Regions from separate parts of the Paenibacillus allorhizosphaerae genome, predicted to be linked through region 2. Evidence: riboswitches for the same ligand, from Rfam matches in the RefSeq annotation. Region 2 holds a riboswitch; the other holds the start of a gene.

Region 1 (10,681 bases), on a different contig from region 2:
TCCTTCGTTGCAACGGTTGCAAATTTGTTTGACAACCGGCAACATTGTTCCTCCGTTGCAACGGCTGCAAATGGCAGATGAGAAAAAGCTCTTTTTCTGGTATTCTGGAAAAAGAGCTTTTTTGTCGCGGAAGGGGAGGGGAGAAGCCGCATGTCTATTTTCGAAGGGGATAACGAACGGAAGAAACGGCTGGAAGCGATCAAGACGAAGCTGTCGCTTGTGCCGGAGCAGCCCGGCTGCTATTTGATGAAAAACCGCGAGGGAACCATCATTTATGTCGGTAAAGCCAAAGTGCTGCGCAACCGGCTCCGGTCTTATTTTACCGGAAGCCATACGGCCAAGACGCAGCATCTCGTTAGCGAGATCGTCGACTTTGAATATATCGTTACAGCCAGCAACGTCGAGGCGCTTATTTTGGAATGCAATTTGATCAAAAAGCATCATCCGCGCTATAACGTGCTGCTGAAAGACGACAAGTCGTTCCCGTACATTAAAATTACGAATGAAACGCACCCCCGGTTGGAAGTGACCCGCAGGGTGTTTAAAGATAAGGCGAAATATTTCGGTCCTTACCCGAACGCTTTCGCCGCGCAGCAAACGAAGAAGCTGCTCGACCGGCTGTACCCGCTCCGAAAATGCAAGACGCTGCCGGACCGCGTATGCTTGTACTATCATTTGGGCCAATGCGTCGCTCCTTGCGAGTATGAAGTGGAGCGGGAGACGTACGATAAAATGGTGCAGGAGATCAGCCGGTTTCTGAACGGCGGACACGATGAGATCAAGCAGGACCTGACGCGTAAAATGCAAGAGGCCGCGGAAGAACTGAACTTCGAGCGCGCCAAAGAGTTCCGCGATCAGATTGTCCATATCGACGCCGTGATGGAGAAGCAAAAAATCAATACGTCGGACATCGTCGATCGCGACGTTTTCGGCTTTGCCGTGGAAAAAGGGTGGATGTGCGTGCAAATATTGTACATGCGCCAAGGCAAGCTGATCGAACGCAAAGCAACGATGTTCCCGTATTACGGCGAGGCGTACGAAGATTTCCTGACGTTCGTCACGCAATATTATAGCGATAACCCGGCACTGCCGAAAGAAATCTTCATGCCTGCGGGCGAACAGGACACGGCTGCGACCACTGCTGATTTCACGGGAGATCAAGCGAGCGGCTTGGGGGAGATCGCGGCGGGTGAGGGCAAGGTAGAACGCATGGATGCGGCGGATGATGGACGCAAGGCAGGCAGCGGGACGGATATTGCCGCGGAGCAGAACACGGTGAGCGATACGTTGGAAATGCAAGCGGACATTTTGTCGGAAGCGGTAGCAGAAGACGATGCCGGCAAGCCGTCCGAGGCGAAAGCGGATGTCAAAGAAGCGCTAGAGAGCTGGCTGAAGGTGAAAGTGCATTTCCCGCGACGAGGTTTGAAAAAAAATATGGTAGGGATGGCCTGCGACAATGCGCGGGTGGCGTTGGAGGAGAAATTCCGCCTCATTGAGCGGGATGAGGAACGGACGATCAACGCCGTAGAAAACTTGGGCGAATGGCTCGGGATCGGCACCGTTCATCGGATCGAGGCGTTCGATAACTCCAACATTCAAGGCTCGTCCCCGGTCTCGGCCATGGTCGTATTTACGGACGGCAAGCCGGACCGGAAGGAATACCGCAAATACAAGATTCGTACCGTAAAAGGGCCGGACGACTATGAGACGATGCGCGAGGTTGTACGCCGAAGGTACGAGCGCGTCTTGAAGGAAGGGCTGCCGATGCCCGATCTTGTCGTCATCGACGGAGGCCGGGGACAAATTTCCGCAGCGGTCGACGTGCTGGAGAACGAGCTTGGCCTGTATATTCCCGTTTGCGGCTTGGTGAAAGACGCGAAGCATAAGACGGCGCAGCTGATGATCGGAGATCCGGCGGAAGTCGTGCCGATTCGGCGGGACAGCCAGGAATTTTATTTGCTGCAGCGCATTCAGGAAGAGGTTCACCGCTTCGCCATCACGTTTCATCGGGAGACGCGCGGCAAATCAATGACAATTTCCTTGCTCGATTCCATTCCGGGCATCGGAGAGAAACGCCGCAAGGCGCTGCTTAAGCATTTCGGCTCGCTGAAAAAAATAAAAGAGGCTGCAGTCGAAGACTTTAAGCCTCTTGGCATCGGAGAAAAGCTGGCTTCGCAAATATTGCAGGCTTTAACGTCTCCGAATCCGGATCAGCCGGAAGGTGCAGCGGATCAAACGGAAAACGATACGGTTTCGGACGGAGAAGCCGTGGAAACGTTAGAGGCAGACGTGTAATACGTCTGCCTTTTTGTCGTGCATTTGGTTACCGCGGCACCGGCCGGTAACGGCCGCCTGAATAAGTGCGGTGCAGCCAAGATAGCAGCCAGCCGATGAGCGCCGGAACGGCCAAGTAAACTATGCCGGTCAGCACCTGCAGCGGCTCGCCCATGTACATGAGCGACAGCCCCATCAAAATGCTGTCCATGGCGGCATGGGCGAAAATAACGGTGAGGAAGCCGTAGCGGAGGAAAGCCCATCCGAATATTAAGCCGATCACGGTTACTTCCACGAGCCGGGTATATACCGGATATATCGGATATTGCGTATGACTTGCGGCCCAGATGACGCTCGGCAGCAGTACCGCCAGAAACCGGTTGCGTGTCAGTTTCAGGAACAGCGCGATGCCGAACAGCCTGTAAACCGCTTCTTCCGAGATCGCCGCGGCCCACGCCATCAGCGGGAATAAGGCGGGATATACCATGTTGTACACGGAATCGGCCGGGTCGCTGACAGCCCATACATCGAATGCTTCCCCGGCGGTAAAAAGCATCACCTGCTGCAATCCGAGCAGAAATAAACAAAGCATATAGCCGCGAATCATGGCCGTTCGCACATGATCTCCGAATATTTGATCCTTCCATACGGGCCATGCGCTCCATCCATGGTCCAGCCACATATGCCGGCCCGCGGAAAGCGTGAAATACGTCGATAACCCCATCAAGAACACGAATATGTTGACAAACCACAAGTAGAATATGGCGCCCGCTTCCGTCGGTCCGCTGCCGTGGGTTGTCCGGAATGCAGGCATCATGTTGAAATTGTTGACGATGTACACGGCGAGAAAGAGAAGAGTTAATATAAGGCCTTTGGAAAATCCGATTTCTTTGCGGTAGCGAATGACGATCCAAATCGCCACTATCGTCATCATGAGCGATACGAGCATGCTGATGCGGGTCATGAGCGCAGACTTGTCGTCTTGGGCATTTTTCCATTCGCCGTACGAGCCGGGAATCGAAAAGGCGGGACGAAATGCTGTCGTCTGGCCGCTTTCGACCTTCATCACGAGTGCCAGCTTTGCATCCCCGATGGATTCCGATTTGCTCTTGAACATAAATGAACCGTTAGCGGAACTGTCTTGTTCCACCACAAAAGCCGCCGGGTTATAGCCCATCTCGGCTATCGTTTGTTCCAGCAGCTTGGTCAAGTTCGTCTCGGACGGGCTCACGCTGTTGGTTTTCGCCGCCGCGGGCTTGTTCCGCTCAAAGCCGATCACGGCTAGCGTGTTGTAGTTTACCGCAATAAAATAGTTCATGCCGGACGCGCGATCGTTAATTTCGACTTCATAGTAGTCGAGCGGGAAGCGTTTGCCGTATTTTTTTAAGTAATCGTCGTACAAATGCTCTTTCTGCAAATAACCGCTCCGCGTCGTGTACGATTGATACAGCGTGCTTGTCTCGACGTCGCTCGAAAGCCGGAACCGGCTTTCCGCAAACTTCAATGCGGCGTCGGCTGCCTGCTGCTTCGTCACGGACGGCTTGTCAATGTTATTCTCGTCGAGCCGGTCGGCGCCCTCCATGAAAGGGGATATGAATATAACGCCCAAGTACATGATCAAACCGAGGACAGCGAGCAGCAGCAGCGAGGGTTCGGACCGTTTTCTCTGCATGGGGGGCTCCTTCTCCATTTTTATTGAATTATTTCATTATATTCATTAAACGTAGCATACATGCGCCGCGGAATTCCAATGAATTCGCGAGTGTGACGAGGATAATCGAAGCAAAGCGAAGCGCCGTATCTAATGGAGCGCTTACATTTCGTTAATATTCCTTTAATCCTGTACATTTCACTCATTTACGACTTTGTACTTCTCGCTAAACACGATTATAATTCATATCAATTGAATAAAGCCGAATTTCTTAACGAAAACGGGGGAACCATGAGTTTAGGGGTGAATTCAGCGAAGCCGCTTCAGGCCGCTGATAGGGTGACTGTACATCCGAATCCGTCAGCTAACCTCGTAGGCTTACGTTGCAATTGGCGAGGTGTGCACGCCGATGCCGTTGCAACTTTTACAGGAACCTGAAAAGACGACATTGGGTTTCCAGTGTCTTTTTTATTGCCCGAAAATCAGAGTCGAGGTGCAACATGAACGCTCCGGCAAAAAAATTTGAGCTGACGCCCCCGCAAATCCTAGTCATCGGTTTTGCGGCGATCATCCTGACGGGGGCGGTGCTGCTGTCGCTCCCCATCGCATCGGCAAGCGGAACGCCGCTGCGTTTTCTGGATGCGCTCTTCACGGCGACGTCGGCGACTTGTGTGACCGGTCTGGTGGTTGTGGATACAGGAACGTTTTTCTCCAAGTTCGGGCAGGTCGTCATTATTTTATTGATCCAAGTAGGCGGTCTTGGATTCATGACCATGTCGACGCTGTTCGCTTTCATGCTGAAGAAACGAATTTCGCTCAAGGAACGGCTCATCTTGCAGGAAGCGATGAACCAGGGAAGCATGGAAGGCATCGTCCGGTTAATCCGGAAAGTCATCCGCTATTCATTGACCATTGAATTTATCGCCGCCGTCGTCTTCTCGATTCGATGGTCGATCGATCTTGGTCCCGCCAAGGGTATCTACTTCGGCATATTTCACGCCATTTCTTTTTTCAACAACGCCGGGTTTGACTTATTCGGCTCTGTTACCGGCCCTTTCAGCAGCCTGACGTATTACGCCGATGATTTTATCGTTAACTTCGTAGCGATGGCATTGATCGTGTTGGGCGGCATCGGTTTTGTCGTCATCTCGGATTTGCTGGAGTTCAAGCGGAACAAACGGCTTTCGCTCCATTCCAAAGTTGTGCTGAGCGCAACGGGCATTTTGATTCTCGTCGGGGCTATAGTCATCTTCGTCTTTGAATTTTCCAACACGAAGACGGTCGGCTCGCTCAACTGGTACGGAAAGCTGCTCGCATCGTTTACGCAATCGGTTTCTCCGCGTACGGCGGGGGTCAACACGGTTGACCTCGCCAGCTTGCGGCAGGCGACGCAGTTCTTCATCATTATCCTGATGTTCATCGGCGCTTCGCCGGGTTCTACCGGGGGCGGAATCAAGACAACGACCTTCTCGGTGCTGATCGGCGCGATGATCGCGATGATCCGCGGCAAGGAAGACATCGTATTTTTCCATTATCGCTTTGGCAAAGACCGCATCTTGAAGGCGATTACGCTTACGATGATCGCGCTGTTCCTCGTCATTACGGTAACGATGCTGTTGTCGACGACGGAGGATCATTCGTTTCTGGTCATCTTGTTTGAGGTCACTTCCGCTTTCGGCACCGTCGGTTTGTCGCTCGGGCTGACGCCGGACTTAAGCGATTTCGGCAGAGTATTGATTGCCCTAACGATGTTTGCCGGTCGTCTTGGTCCGCTGACGCTTGCTTATGCGCTCGGTCCGAAGGTGGAGAAAGAATTATACAGGTATCCCGAAGGAAAAATTACGATTGGATAGGGGAAAAGAGAAATTATGAAACGTGGTCAGTACGCGGTCATCGGATTAGGAAGATTCGGCTCGAGTTTGGCGAAGGAGCTCGTCGATCTGGGGTATGAGGTGCTTGGCATCGATCGGGACGAAGAATCCGTTGATGAGATGAGCGATCAGCTCACGCATGCGGTCGTGGCCGATGCCACCGATGAAGAGGTAATCCGCTCACTCGGCATCCGCAATTTCGATTGCGCCGTTGTCGCCATCGGCGACGATATGCAGGCTAGCATTTTGACGGCCATCTTGCTGAAAGATATCGGCGTCAAAACGGTTGTGGCGAAGGCGCTATCGGAGCTGCACGGCAAAGTGCTGACGAAGGTGGGGGTTGACCGCGTGATTTATCCGGAGCGGGATATGGGGATTCGCGTAGCGCATCAGTTGGTATCGCCCAACCTGCTTGATTATATCGAGCTTTCGAACGAATATTCCATCGCTGAGATATCCGTTCCGAAGCGGCTGTCCGGCCGGTCGCTCGAAGATTTGAATCCGAGGGCGCGGTACGGCTGCAGCGTTGTAGCCATTAATAAGAAGAGCGGGGTTATAATTGCTCCGACCGCCAGTGATATTGTGGAAGAAAAAGATGTGATGGTCATTATCGGGACGAATGATCAAATCGAATCGTTCGAGCATGAAGTGAACCGTTAGTCTGTAATGATAAACGGGCTATTCAAAAGCGATCCCAGATGACTGATTCCTCGGGTTACTAACTAACTATTCGACGGATGCTTCTTAATTGGAGGACTAGCTCATGGAAAACGGAGCGCAACTGGATCATGTTCTGTTTTTGATCGTTATTATACTTACGATGGGCATGTTATTCGGGAAAGTGGCGGGCTGGCTGAAATTGCCGGACGTCGCTCTTTTTTTGGTCGCGGGCATGCTGATCGGCCCGGGCTTTCATCTGGTAAGCGAGTCCAGCGCTTCTTTTACGAACCAGTTCATACTTACCGTCGGGTCGACGCTCATTTTGTTCGACGGCGGGCGCAACATCCGTTTGTCCGGCCTGCGCAAAGTATGGATTACCGTATCGCTGCTGAGCGTGCCGGGGGTGCTGATCACATGCGCGGCCGTGTCGGTTGCGGCGCATTTCCTGCTCGGCTTGCCGATGATTTACGCGGTGCTGCTGGGCGCGATCATTTCCTCTACGGACCCGGCTACGTTGATTCCGGTGTTCAAGCAGGTGAAGATTCGCGACAAAGTGCGCGAAACGGTGGAAAGCGAGTCCGCCTTTAACGATGCGACCGGGTCGATCTTGACGTTCTCGGTGCTGGCCATCGTTATGGGAGGACAAGCATTCTCTGTCTCGTCGGGAATCATCGAATTCTTGAAGACCGCGCTTGGGGGAATAGCGGTGGGAGTCATCGCCGGTTCGATCCTTGCGTTTGCCACGGCGCATTTGAAACTCGGCTACTTGCGGGATTATGCGACGATCGCCCTGGTGGTAACGGCGCTGGGAACGTATTGGCTGGGAGATGCTCTGCATGTGAGCGGCTTTATGGCGACCTTCGCCGCGGGACTGATCTGGGGCAATGTCGATTTGTTCAAGCTCGACTTGAATGACAAGCTGCATGAGATGGCGCACTTCACGGAAAATACGACCGTATTGATGCGCATGCTGATCTTTATTTTGCTCGGCAGCCAGGTGAACTTCACGGTCATTCTCGATCATCTGTGGCCAAGTCTCGGCGTCATTGCCGTATTCATGTTCATTGCCCGGCCGCTCACCGTACTGGCTTCGGCGCTGCCCGACCGAAAGGCGGACTGGAAGTGGAACGAGATCGTGTTCATGTTCTGGGTGAGGGAAACCGGCGTCATTCCGGCGGCTTTGTCCGGCATGGTCGCAGGGCTCGGCGTCAAATACGCCGATGTGATCGCCTCCGTTACGTTCCTCGCGGTGCTGCTCACGATATTGCTTCAAGCCGGGACGACCGCCGCGGTCGCCCGCAGGCTTGGGCTCGAGGAACGCAAACCCGCGGCCCGGCCGCGAACGAACTAATCCACGCGAAAATCGGCTTGGTAATGATGCACCGCTTTGTCGATAAACTGCCGGATAGACGGCTCGTGGACGGCTTCTTCTGTGAACAGCAGGGAGGTCGTCCTTTTTGTTTGTTCCAGCTCCGCAATAAACCGGACCGTCAACTGGTTATTTTCCGTTAACGTATGCCGCAAGTAAGACTCGGGCAGCAGCGTCGCCGCTTCGCAGGTCGTTACGAGCCGCGTAATTGCCTCGAACGAGTCGATCTCCATCTTGACGTCAGGATGCACCGCGCAGCGGTGGAACATTTCGTCCATCAGCACCCGGTACCATGTTCCGCGCGAAAACAAGATCATCGGCAGCTCATGCAAGTCTTGTATTGTAAGCGTGCTTTTGTCGGCGAACGGATGCTTGACCGGCAGCACGAGGCAGAGATGATCGTTGAACAGCGGCACGCAGGTAAGTCCCGGCTCGCTGATGCTGGAGGCAACGAGGCCGATGTTCACCTTCTTCTCCTTGACCAGCGGAACGATCTCGTGGGTCTTGCCGGTCACCGCCTTAATATCGGTTAGCGGGTATTCGCGCGTATAAATGGTAATCAAATCGGGAAGAGTGGATTGCAGGGTCGTCAAGCTTGCGCCGATCACGATGCTGGCCGGTGCCGTGTTCGCCTTGAAGCCTTGAAGCGCCTGATGAAGCTTGCGCTCCAGCCGTTTTTGCTCCAGGGCATGCTCGTAGCATATTTCTCCCGCTCGGGTAAGTTCCAGCCGTTTGCCTTTGCGCTTGAACAATTGTACGCCGAGCTCTTCCTCAAGCCGCATGATTTTGCGAGACAGCGCCGGTTGGGAAATGTTCAGCAGCAGGGAAGCTTTATTCAGGCTTTGCTGTTCCACGACGGTCGCGAACACATCGATCAGTTCCATTACAAACACATCCTCTATGTCTCTATATGCACGTAAGTTATAAGCTATTATAAATAATAAGCACTTCCATTATAAGCGAAACAGGAGTAGTATGTATATGTCACTCTTTGTTCACAAGTTTTGCCGATTCCTGCATAAAAGAATGTCGATTCATGGAAAATAGTCGTAGCGTTTTTGGTTGACGCTCCCAACATGCGGGAGTACAATGGTAGATGGTTTTGACGATGCGGTGACAAGCCTTAATTTAAGGGGGGAATGAAATTCAATGTTCAAAAACTCGTATTATTCACGAAAGCTGCATTCATTGTTGGGGGTCATTCCGGTCGGGTTCTTTTTGATCGAACACCTGCTGACAAACTATTCGGCGGTCAAGGGCGGTCATGAGGGCTTCCTGGAACACGTCGAATGGCTTCACGGATTGCCGTTAGTACTGCTTTTGGAAATTGTCGGCATCTGGATTCCGCTGGCGTATCATGCGATTTACGGCTTGTATGTAGCGTACACGGCTAAAAACAACGTAAACAACTACGGTTACTTCCGCAACCAAATGTTTTTTCTGCAGCGGGTTACCGGGGTACTCACGTTCCTGTTCGTTGCATGGCATTTTTTCCAAACACGGTTTCAAATTACGCTCGGCCTGCCTCAGGAACATATCGGTATGCGTATGAACGAGATTGCAAGCAATCCCGTTTATTTTGTGCTGTACTGCATCGGGATCGTTTCCGCCGTGTTCCACTTCAGCAACGGCATGTGGTCTTTCCTCGTTAGCTGGGGCATAACGGTCGGCCCGCGTGCGCAGCGCGTGTCCACGTACGTCTGGATGGGCGTGTTCGTAGTCATGTCGATTATGTTCATTATGTCTTTGTCGGCTTTCGTGGATCCGCAGTTCCAAGAGATGCCGAAAGTAGCGAAAGGTTAAGGGGGAGAAAGCGAACATGGCGAATTCTAAAATCATCGTAGTCGGCGGAGGTCTCGCAGGCTTAATGGCCACCGTGAAGGCAGCAGAAGCCGGAGTTCACGTAGACCTGTTCTCCTTGGTGCCTGTGAAGCGATCCCACTCCGTATGCGCGCAAGGCGGCATCAACGGAGCTGTAAATACAAAAGGGGAAGGCGACTCTCCGTGGGAACATTTTGACGATACCGTATACGGGGGCGACTTCCTCGCGAACCAGCCGCTCGTTAAGGCGATGTGCGAAGCCGCGCCGGGCATCATCCACTTGATGGACCGGATGGGCGTTATGTTCAGCCGTACGCCGGAAGGCTTGCTAGACTTCCGCCGTTTCGGGGGAACGCAGTATCACCGTACGGCATTTGCCGGTGCGACCACAGGACAACAGCTGTTGTACGCGCTGGATGAGCAAGTGCGCCGCTGGGAAACGGCCGGGCTCGTGAAGAAGTACGAGCATTGGGAATTCCTCGGCGCTGTGATTGACGACGACGGCGTCTGCCGCGGAATTGCCGGTCAAGATTTGCGCAGCATGGAAGTGAATACGTTCTCTGCGGATGCGGTTATTTTGGCTACCGGCGGACCGGGGATCGTGTTCGGCAAAACAACGAACTCGGTTATCAACACCGGTACGGCTGCGAGCGCCGTATATCAGCAGGGTGTATATTATGCCAACGGCGAGTTTATCCAAATTCACCCGACGGCGATTCCAGGCGACGACAAGCTGCGTCTCATGTCCGAATCGGCACGCGGCGAAGGCGGACGGATCTGGACTTACAAGGACGGCAAACCATGGTACTTCCTTGAAGAGAAATATCCGGCTTACGGTAACCTGGTTCCGCGGGATATCGCGACCCGTGAAATTTTCTCCGTGTGCGTAGACCAGAAGCTTGGCATCAACGGCGAGAACATGGTATATCTCGACTTGTCCCACAAAGATCCGAAGGAGCTTGACGTCAAGCTCGGCGGTATCATCGAGATTTACGAGAAGTTCATGGGCGACGACCCGCGTAAAATTCCGATGAA
Region 2 (10,681 bases):
TATAACGCTTGGTCTGACCCATCCGCCAAAGGGAAGTGGTTTTCCAAGCCCGAAATCTTCGAATTTCGGGTAGGGGGGCGCGAATACAGCGCCGGTGGGCCTCCGGAAGGACCGGTCTTTACCTTCGACGCTTGTTATCAGGAGATCATCCCGGAACAGCGGATCGTATATACCTACACCTTGGATTCGAACGATACACGCATGTCCGTGTCGATCACAACGGTCGAGCTTATACCGACGGAGGGCGGCACGAAGTTGGTCTTCACCGAGCAAGGCACATTCTTCGACGGGCACGATACGCCGGAAATACGTGAGCACGGCACGAACGTAATGCTTGACGCGCTGGGCAAATCGCTTTAAGGAGGTTTGAGCGCATGTTACCAATGATAAAAGATAATGAAATTATATCTGCGCGAGAATATGATGTGCCGCGGGAGCTTGTTTTTCGAGCTTGGACTGAGCCGGAGCAATTGGCCTACTGGTGGGGGCCGAAAGGCTTCACCAATACGTTTCACGAGTTCGATTTGAGGCCCGGAGGCTCGTGGCGCTTCGACATGCACGGACCGGATGGCGCAAACTATCCGAACCATAGCGTCTTTGTCGAGATCGTACCTATGGAGCGGATCGTGCTCGATCATTTGTCCGGACACCAATTTCGGGTGACAGCGACCTTCGAAGAACTTGGCAGTCGCACGAGAGTCACATTCAGCCAGCTTTTTAAGGACACGAAGGAGTTCGAACAGGCCAAGCCTTACTGCGCCAAAGGCAACGAGCAAAACCTCGACCGATTGGGTGCGTTGCTTGCTGGAATACCCCCCCGGTCTTTGAATCAATAGTGCCACAAGCTGCCCTAGGTGAACTGCGCCTCTTTTGTTAGTTGTGTCTAACAAATGGGGTGCAGTTCAATACCGGCTGCTTTTTCTATTCCGTGGCTTCGGCATAATATCGTCCATTTAGAATTATCAGCGAAGCCGAACCATTCTGATGCTTCAAGAAAAGCTTTCTTCATGGCAGCTTCTCCAGCTTTCGTGCCGTTCGGAGATCGCATATAGAATTACGCTAATGGAAATGGTATTATTTTCTATATTACTCCGAAGCTTATAAAAGGGAGAGGGGCGTAACGCTATTATGAAATTCGTAGTCATATTTGGACCGCAGGCAGTGGGCAAAATGACCGTCGGCCAGGAGCTCGAAAAAATTACGGGTTTGAAGCTTTTTCATAATCACATGAGTATTGAAGCGGTTGCTCCGATTTTTAGTTACGGCACGGAACCCGGGAGACGATTAGTCAAGCTTTTTCGCCAAGCGATCTTTGAAGAAGTAGCGAATAGCGACATGGATGGCTTAATATTTACATACCTTTGGTCATTCGACCAACAGGCTGACTGGGACTATATAGAAAGCATTTGCCGCATCTTCGAATCGAAGGGCGGTATCGTTTGTTTTGTTGAACTGGAAGCAGAACTGGAAATAAGACTGGAGCGAAATAAAACGCCGAACCGGCTAAATCATAAACCTACAAAAAGAGATATTGCATTTTCCGAACGGGATCTGTTAAACAGGATGGCGAAAAGTCGGCTCAACTCTTTTGATGGGGAAATCCAGAGAGACCATTATATAAGAATCAACAATGCAAATTTGAGCCCGGAAGAAGTTGCAAGCATGATTAAGCAAAGATTTTCATTATAGACGACTTGTAATCGTAAGACATGAGCTGCACTTGAATATGATTCCTGACATAAGGTCAATTTAATGGTAGCGAATTGAATAAGGGAGATGTGTTCTATTGGACTTGGAAGAACTGTTAAAAGAACTGTTTAGCTCGCAGCAGGATTGGCATGTAAAAACCAGTGAAAATACGTATGTTGTCGTGCCTGATCATAACGAAGAAATTGATGATGAAGAATAATGGAAAGAGAGGGCCGACTAGCCCTCTCTTTTTTCACTTTTCGCATAAATGATATGGAACGGTAGCCACGACTACGTCCTTTTCCTTTAACAGTCTGGATCGGATTCGGTATGCCGACTGATTGTGCAGCAATCTTTGCCACCATTTCCTCGGTACGAATTGGGGTAGAAGGACCATAATCGTCTGCTTCTCCTTGACATGTGTATCAATCCGTTCAATAAATTCCACCAAAGGCTTGACGATGGTTCTGTATCTGGAGTGAAATACTACCAATCGCACCCCTGGATTCCACTGCTCCCATTTTTTCTCCATTTTGTCCTCGTCTTCTTCGGTAAAGGAAATATAAAAAGCGATGACATTTGGCGAAAGCGTCTTTGCATACGAGATCGTAGAGGCAACCACGCGATGAATCCCGGCGATCGGAATGATGATAATCGATTCTTTATGCGGCAAAGGCTCCTCTATATTGATTCGAAGCTGGTCAGCGACATCTTCGTAATGATCGTAGATTTTGGTTATAAGCCATAACAGTATCGGTGTTAATACAATCACGATCCAGGCGCCTTGCACAAACTTTGTAATGCAAAAAATAACGAGAACCGCAAACGATACAAGGGCGCCTATTCCGTTTATAATCAACCGTCCCTGCCATCCCTTTTGTTTTTCCTTCAGCCATTTGCGAACGAGGCCGCTTTGAGCGAGCGTAAACGATAAAAATACCCCGATGGCATAGAGCGGGATTAACGCATCGGTCTTTCCTCGAAACGCAATCAGCAGGATGGAAGCCAAAATACCTAATGTTACGATCCCGAAGTGAAAGGATAGACGGTCTCCCCGGTTAGCGAACATGCGCGGAAAGTTTTTATCTTGAGCCATGATCGATGCCAAGATCGGAAACCCGTTAAAACTGGTGTTGGCGGCAAGCGTCAAAATCATCATAGTTGCAATCTGGGTTGCATAATAAATGATTCCGCGTCCGTAAGCACTTTCCGTAACCATGGAGAGAACGGATGTATGTCCTTTTGGGTCCGGCGTGATGCCGTAGGCCATCGTTAAAACCGTGACGCCTCCGAATATGATCGCCAGCAAAATCCCTAGACAAACCAAGGTTCGCTTGGCATTGTCCTTGGAAGGCGATTTAAAATGAGGCACCGCGTCTGAAATCGCCTCGATGCCGGTGACGGCGGAACATCCGGATGAGAAGGCTTTTAACAAAACAAACAAGGTGAGCCCTGTAGGCACGGAAGAAGGGATCACATGAACGGCTGACGCATGACTGGCTCCCGTAAACAAATCGAAAATGCCTTTGCCTATTAACATGAGTAAACAAAGAATAAAAAAATAGGTGGGGAAGGCAAATACGGTTCCGGATTCCGAAGTACCTCTCAAATTGATCCAAACCATGAACCACACAAGAAATACGGCAATCGGTACAATATAAGGAATGGCCGCCGGAAACGCGGACGTAATAGCCTGCACCCCGGCCGAAATGGACACCGCCACCGTCAAAGTGTAATCGATTAATAAGGACACGCCCGTCAACCTTCCGAAAGACATGCCCAAGTTTTCTTTGGAGACCATATAGGCTCCGCCGCCTTGAGGATAAGTTTCGATAACTTGTCTGTAGCTGATGACCAGAATGGTAATCAAAAGGATGATGGCTATCGCAATAGGGAGCGAGAAACCATAAGCCGCCGCGGCTCCAACAGCTGCAAGAGCGATCAAAATCTGCTCCGTACCGTACGCTACAGATGACAAAGCATCCGAGGATAAAATCGGCAAAGCTTTCCACACGGGCATCTTTTCTTGTTCCAACTCATTGGACTTGAGCGGCCTGCCGAATATCATTCTTTTTAAAGAATCTGCTGCCATTCCGTGCACCTCGATTAAGAATGATTTTCGTTAACCTAATTCCAAATTCCTGTTTAATATATCCAAAAAAAAGCACAAAAAAACACAAGGTTAGAGTCTTGTGTTCATCATCTCACCTTCTCACGAAACGCTTACGAGGTTAGCTGTCGGATTAGGGTTGTGAGAAGCGTACCCTTCCCATGCTTATGGCATAGGATTCACCCCGGTAGTCGGGTCCCCCGTTTTTCTTAAAGAAAATTCAGCGTTATTCAATTTGTAAGTACGAATTGAATATTACTTTCTTATTCAACAAAAGTAAACCGAGTTAAACATGGCTGACCGTCAATTATTTTATCCAAATCCGTAAAATAGCGTTTACATCCATACACAGGTTTATTATCCTTTGTATTTTAGCGATTTGCTTTAATTATTGAAAATATTTGTGCTGATGCGCATGAAGCGAGTCGAATCCGGACAGCGTGGATTGCCTGCCCGATTTGCTACAAACGTGAGGCGATATTCATGCATCGAAATTAACATGCATGCTGCGGGATACAACGAATTTCACTGTAAATCTTGGATTGACGATGTTCGCTAGCTATGCCATAATCGAATTGGAACCGGTTCCATAAATGTGCAAGGAGAGTTGATTCGGATTGGGTAACATAGCTGTAGTTGGCAGCATTAATCTGGACATTGTCAACCGCGTTCAGCAGTATCCTATTCCCGGCCAAACGATCAAGAGCGGGGGGACGGAGTACAATTACGGCGGCAAAGGTGCGAATCAGGCTGTCGCTGCTGCCCGTTCGGGAGGCCATGTAATGATGGCGGGCGCCGTCGGTTCCGATTCTTTCGGCGGTGAGCTGCTGGCTGCTTTACGACAAGAAGGCATTGATGCGGATCTGGTCGTCCGAAAGAGCGGCAACTCCGGCATGGCGTTTATTACCGTGGACGCTTCGGGTCAAAATCAGATCATTTTGTCCGAAGGAGCCAACGGAGACGTGGTCACGGAAGATGTTCAGCCGCTATGGGCCGCGTAAGATGTGACAACCATACTTCTGCAAAATGAAATTCCATGGGCTTCGAATCTCAGCGTGATCCGGCAGGCGAAAGCCGAAGGGATTCGCGTAACGTTCAACCCGGCCCCGGCGCTCCCGATTCCCGGTGATGTGCTCAAGCTAATCGACATGCTAATTGTCAACGAATCCGAAGCGGAGTTCATTACGGGGCGGGAGGTTGGCAGCAGAGCCGAGGCGGAATCTGCAGCAAGTGCATTGCTAGCCGGCGGCGCAGGCGAAGTGATCGTTACGTTGGGATCGCAAGGCGCGCTGTACATGGGGCAAAAAGGGGATCGCTTCTATACGCCGGCTTGCCCGGTAAAGGCGGTCGATACGACAGCAGCCGGGGATACATTCATCGGAGCCTATACGGCACGAATAAGCGCCGGGAGTCCGATCCCGGAGGCGCTGCGGTTCGCTTCCGCTGCAGCCGCCCTAAGTGTGATGCGCAGGGGAGCCCAATCCTCTATCCCGACGCTTGAGGAGATAACAAGCTTTTTAAACGCAGAATCATGAGTTTTGTGCGAGTGAAATGTACGGATTCGTTTTTTGAGTGATGGTTAGGAGATAGATATGGATCAGAAAAAAACGAAAATTACGATCGATGACGTGGCAAAGGAAGCCGGAGTGGCCAAGTCTACCGTATCGAGGATTATCAATAACGCGCCCGGGGTAAAACCGATCACGAGGCAGAAGGTAAACCGGGTTATTGAACAGCTGGGATTTACGCCTAATATAATGGCTCGAAGCTTGAAAACGAATTTACGCAGACAAATCGCACTCGCGATAGACGACATACGCAATCCGTATTATCCAGAACTGGCGTGGGCGGCGGAGCAGGTGGCCAAACAAAATGATTATCGGCTTGTGTTGATCAATCATTACGGAAATCCGTCCGAAGAGCTCGCGGTCATAAGGGAAGTCAACGATATGCATGTAGACGGTATCGTTCTGCTTTCCATCAGCCACCCGAAAACGTTGAATTCGCTCATTAAGAAAGCGACCGTTCCGGTCAGTTTAATCGGCAATTACGGCGAAGAGATGCCGGCGGATACAGTAGGGCTGAGCCGATCGGAAGGGTACTTGGCAATGGATCACCTGATTCGGATCGGCAGAAGGCGAATTGCGTATGCGGGTGGCCCGATCACGATGCATCGGGGATCGCGTTACAATGCTTACGAGAAGTCGCTTGCCGCGAGTTTTATGAAACTTGATCGTTCCCTTGTGTTTACCGGCGAAAGATTATCTCTCGAAACCGGAATGGAAGCCGCGCAATATTTTTACCGATTGAAGGAACGGCCGGATGCCGTGTTCGCGGCCAATGACCTGATCGCCATCGGCGTCATTCAAGGTCTTATGGAGCTGGGATTGCGGGTTCCGGAAGATGTCGCCGTCGTAGGAATCGACGATATCCCTTGGTGTATGCTGACGAATCCGAAGGTAAGCTCGGTTTCGAATTTAGTGGCGGAAATGGGCCGCATCGCGGTCGAGCTGCTACTGAAACGGATCGATCAATCCGACGAACCGTTTAAGAAAGTAAAACTGGAACCAAGGTTGATTGTTCGGGAGTCGACGGTGAAATCAATCTGAGCACGCGAATAAACAATGTTTGCCTTGTCTGCTGAACCGGACAGGGTAAACAACACGCTATATGTTGAAACAGAGCTCTCATTGCTATAATGAATACAGAAAAGAGTTCTGAACGAACACAAATGGAATCGGTTCCAGCGAGAAGGGACTGTATGCTTTGAATATGAAACGATATGTTGATCGTATCAACGAAAACATCGTTGTTGCAACAAAATAAAACCGGTTCCAAAAATGCTATTTTGGTTCCAAACATTCAATCGGTCAGTCATCGAAAGGTAAGAAGAAAGGTGGAGTAAGCAATGGTTATGCAGCAGGATTACGTCGAACGAGTATATGCCGGATGGCTTGGGAAAGTCATCGGCGTCCGGCATGGGGGCAATATTGAAAATTGGACGTACGAACGAATTGAACGCACGTTTGGCGAAGTAACCGGCTATTTGCACGAATTTAAAAACTTTGCGGCTGACGATGACACGAACGGGCCGATGTTTTTCCTGCGAGCGCTGGACGATTACACTTGCGGCCCGGAAATCACGGCTGAACAGATGGGATTGACTTGGCTTAATTACGCTCCGGACGGCCATGGCTTTTACTGGTGGGGCGGCTACGGCAAGTCCACCGAGCATACCGCCTACGTCAACTTAAAGAACGGCGTTATGGCGCCGCGTTCAGGTTCCATCGCACAAAATGGGCATGCGGTTGCCGAACAGATCGGCGGACAAATTTTTATTGACGTCTGGGGGCTGATTGCGCCCGGAAACCCGAAGCTTGCCGCGGAATTTGCGGAGAAAATCGCAAGTGTGTCTCACGACGGAAACGGAAAGTACGGCGGGATGTTTATCGCCGCATGCATCGCCGCAGCCTTTGTCGAGAAAGATATTCGACGCATCATCGAAACCGGCCTTGAAACGATTCCTACCGATTGCGAATATGTCCGGATGACCCGTGCGGTCATGGACTTTCATCAAGCGAACCCCGATAACTGGCGGGATGCGTTCCATTATGTCAAAGCTCATTTCGGTTACGATAAATATCCGGGTCACTGCCATATTATCCCGAATTCGGCGGTTATTATTTTATCGCTGCTGTATGGCGAAGGCGATTTTTCCAAGTCGATCAACATTTGCAATATGTGCGGCTGGGATACGGATTGCAATGTGGCGAACGTCGGAACGATTATGGGCGTCCGCAACGGCTTGGAAGGCATCGATGCAAGTTGGCGGAAGCCGATCAACGATTTCTTGTGCTGTTCGAGCGTGATTGGGTCGTTAAACATCCTGGATAACGTATGGTGCGCGACCTATATCGCGAGACTCGGCTATAAAATTGCAGGTGAACCGGTCCCGGAAAGATGGGCAGCAATTATAGAAGAGAAGGGAACCCGCTTTCACTTTGAATTGCCCAATTCCACCCATGCGTTTCGCACATCGACGGACGATTCCCTGCATGTGACGGCCTTGATCGAAAATACGGAAGAAGCGGCTGCTTCAGGGAGTCGATCGCTCAAAGTGCTGTTCGATAAAACGCAAGGAGGCGTCGGCTACCGGGTGTACCATCAAACGTACTACCGTCCGCATGATTTTAACGACAGTCGGTACGACCCGAGCTTCTCGCCGATTTTATATCCGGGGCAATCGATGGAAGCGATGGTGATGGTTCCGGCGGCCGGGCAGCAAGTGAAAGCGCGGCTGTACGTGAAGGACGGCCATTCGGGCAACGATTATTACGGTGAAGCGGCGGTTCTTACTCCCGGCGAATGGACACGGCTTGAATTTGCCATCCCTTCTTTAAGCGACTGCTGTCTGGAGCAGGCGGGGATCGAGTTCATCCCTATGGCGGGAAAAGGCCCGAAGGGACCTAGTCTCGTAGCCTACGTGGACGATTTCGTGTTCGGCGGGAAACCGAACTACGCCATCGATTTTGCCAAGGAGCGGCTCGAGAAATGGAACGGGCTGCATATCGAGGTAAGCCAGATGACCTATTTGCGGGGAATTTGGACGTTAGAGGACGGCGAACTGAGCGGTAGCTTTTCCGGCGAAACGGCGGAATGCTATACAGGTAAACTGGATTGGGACGATTATACGTTCGAAGCCGTTGTCGTTCCGAAGCTTGGTGAGCATCACCGCATCAATTTCCGCGTGCAGGGAGGGATTCGTTCCTATGCGGTAGGACTCGCGCCTGACGGGAAGCTGGCCCTTTACAAAAATGAGAACGGGTACCGCACATTACGCGAGGCAGATTTGGATTGGCAGAACGAGAAGGCGGTAACAATCGTTGTAAAAGCGCAAGGCAACCGGTTTGAAGTTTCGGCAGACGGCGTGCCGCTTATGGATTATGCCGATGAAGATCGTCCGTACTTGACCGGGATGATCGGATTTTCCAATGCCGAAGCAAGCCATACGCATTATCGCGGTTTTTCGCTAGCGAGCATGTAAAGGACGGATCGTTTCGCATTGGTACGTTCATGTCTTGTTTCAAACAGATTTGGAAGGGAGTTATCCGCCATGAGCCAACCGAATATTGTTGTCATTTGCAGCGACCAGCACCACCCTTTAATTACCGGGTACCGCGGACATCCGTTTATCAAGACGCCTCATCTGGATCAGCTCGCTGCGGAAGGTACTCATTTTACTAGCGCTTACAGCAATTGTCCCGTATGTACGCCGAGCCGCATGAGCTTTATTACAGGCAAATATCCGCATCAGATCGACAGCTGGTTTCTCGGCTGCCCGCTGGACCGGAATGAAATGACGTGGTCGCGCAAGCTGCACGAAGCAGGCATGCCGTCGGCGATGTTCGGAAAGATGGATTTTTTGCGGGAAATATCAGGACGGCGGGTTTACGGAGCATAAAATCATCAAGAAGCGGCCGGCGTTCAAGCCATACCCACGGACGACACCGCTGTATTCGCGGCTGGAAGGGCATGTGCGCAAAGACAAGCGGGCGCATATCGTGAATGCCGGCGTACGGGAAGACGTGGTGACGGATGGCGATACCGGGTACAACAAAGATCTCGGTTTCTACGATCATGACCGGGTGGTGACCGAATGGGCCATCGATTATTTGAAGCGCAAGGGCGGGGAGAAGGAAGACCAGCCTTGGGCCATGTACGTCGGACTGATGTTTCCGCATTGGCCCTATAAGGTTCCGCAGCAATATTACGACATGTATTACCCGGACAACATCGTCATGCCGCATGACGCCCATTTTCCGAACGACGGGCTTCACCCGCAGGTTCGCAATATGCAAAATGCGCTTGGTCTCGGCACCATTACGGAGCCGATGCTGCGTAACGTCATCGCCGCGTATTACGGGATGATCACAGCGCTGGATGACCATGTGGGTAAAATTATCGCCGAGCTGAAGGCGCAAAATTTGTATGATATCACCTACATCGTCTACATGTCGGACCACGGGGAAAATCTCGGGGAGCACGGATTATTTTACAAGCAGTGCAGCTATGAAGCCTCCGTGGGCGTGCCGCTGATCGTAAAAGGTCCCGGATTGCCGAGCGGACAGCGCATCGACCAGCCCGTGACGCTTGTCGATCTGTACCCGACGCTTATGGACATTGCGGGACTTGAGACGGAGCCGGATCGGCCGGGTACCAGCTGGCTGCCCTTAATCAAGAACGGAAGCCGAAATCGCGAGGAATTTGCCTTCTCGGAGTATCACGGCAATTTCTTCAAGCAGGACTGGTATATGCTCGTCAAGGACGGCTTTAAGTATACGTGCTATGTGAACGATCGACCGTCTTTGTTCAACTTGATAGAAGATCCGCAGGAGATGCATGATCTGGCGACTGATGGGCGTTACGGCGACAAGCTGAAGCAGTTTGAAGCGCTGCTGCGCACCATCGTCGATCCGGAGGAAGCATCGCTGCGTGCGAAATCGGATCTCGGGTTGATCGGGAAGGACGGTCAAGATTATACGTTGACGATGACGGATCCCGAGTGCAAGGAGTTGATCCGGCAAGGCGTATTCCAGGATGAGCTTGAATTTCCGAAGTGGGAAGACGATTGAAGCGTTGTTCTAACGGATCATAGGTGCATGTATCGCCATAAAAGGGGAGGAGTCCGAAAAAATGACGACGGAAATGAGAGTCGCATTGTTTTTGGCTGGTTTGTCGATAGTGCTTGTCGCAGGATGCTCCACGGATGAGAAAACGGGAAAAACCGATACTCCAAAGGCGGAAACCGTAAGCAGCGAACCGCTGACGCTATCTTTTCTGCAAACTTCCGCAAAAATGACCGATGACGAATTCAAGATGTGG

What was found. A riboswitch is a leader RNA that binds a small molecule or an ion and turns the genes downstream of it on or off. The one in region 2 is predicted to bind cyclic di-AMP.
Region 1: it holds a riboswitch for cyclic di-AMP, as region 2 does, so the genes downstream of both, ACFQI7_RS20065 (TrkH family potassium uptake protein) here and ACFQI7_RS01200 (APC family permease) in region 2, are expected to answer to the same signal.

The regions. Positions count from the first base shown of each region.
Region 1 covers NZ_JBHSRV010000005.1:224,808-235,488, forward strand. Annotated here, with positions in the region: gene uvrC (excinuclease ABC subunit UvrC) at 151-2,295, shown strand; gene ACFQI7_RS20060 (CPBP family intramembrane glutamic endopeptidase) at 2,324-3,946, opposite strand; cyclic di-AMP (ydaO/yuaA leader) riboswitch at 4,176-4,319, shown strand; gene ACFQI7_RS20065 (TrkH family potassium uptake protein) at 4,426-5,778, shown strand; gene ACFQI7_RS20070 (potassium channel family protein) at 5,794-6,456, shown strand; gene ACFQI7_RS20075 (cation:proton antiporter) at 6,560-7,807, shown strand; gene ACFQI7_RS20080 (LysR family transcriptional regulator) at 7,804-8,709, opposite strand; gene ACFQI7_RS20085 (succinate dehydrogenase cytochrome b558 subunit) at 8,975-9,628, shown strand; gene sdhA (succinate dehydrogenase flavoprotein subunit) at 9,645-10,681, shown strand, end outside.
Region 2 covers NZ_JBHSRV010000001.1:296,068-306,748, reverse strand. Annotated here, with positions in the region: gene ACFQI7_RS01220 (SRPBCC family protein) at 1-360, shown strand, start outside; gene ACFQI7_RS01215 (SRPBCC family protein) at 375-836, shown strand; gene ACFQI7_RS01210 (DEAD/DEAH box helicase family protein) at 1,129-1,689, shown strand; gene ACFQI7_RS01205 (hypothetical protein) at 1,787-1,909, shown strand; gene ACFQI7_RS01200 (APC family permease) at 1,943-3,781, opposite strand; cyclic di-AMP (ydaO/yuaA leader) riboswitch at 3,894-4,035, opposite strand; partial or broken gene rbsK (ribokinase) at 4,417-5,334, shown strand; gene ACFQI7_RS01190 (LacI family DNA-binding transcriptional regulator) at 5,392-6,408, shown strand; gene ACFQI7_RS01185 (ADP-ribosylglycohydrolase family protein) at 6,708-8,843, shown strand; gene ACFQI7_RS01180 (sulfatase-like hydrolase/transferase) at 8,913-9,260, shown strand; gene ACFQI7_RS01175 (sulfatase-like hydrolase/transferase) at 9,334-10,431, shown strand; gene ACFQI7_RS01170 (ABC transporter substrate-binding protein) at 10,493-10,681, shown strand, end outside.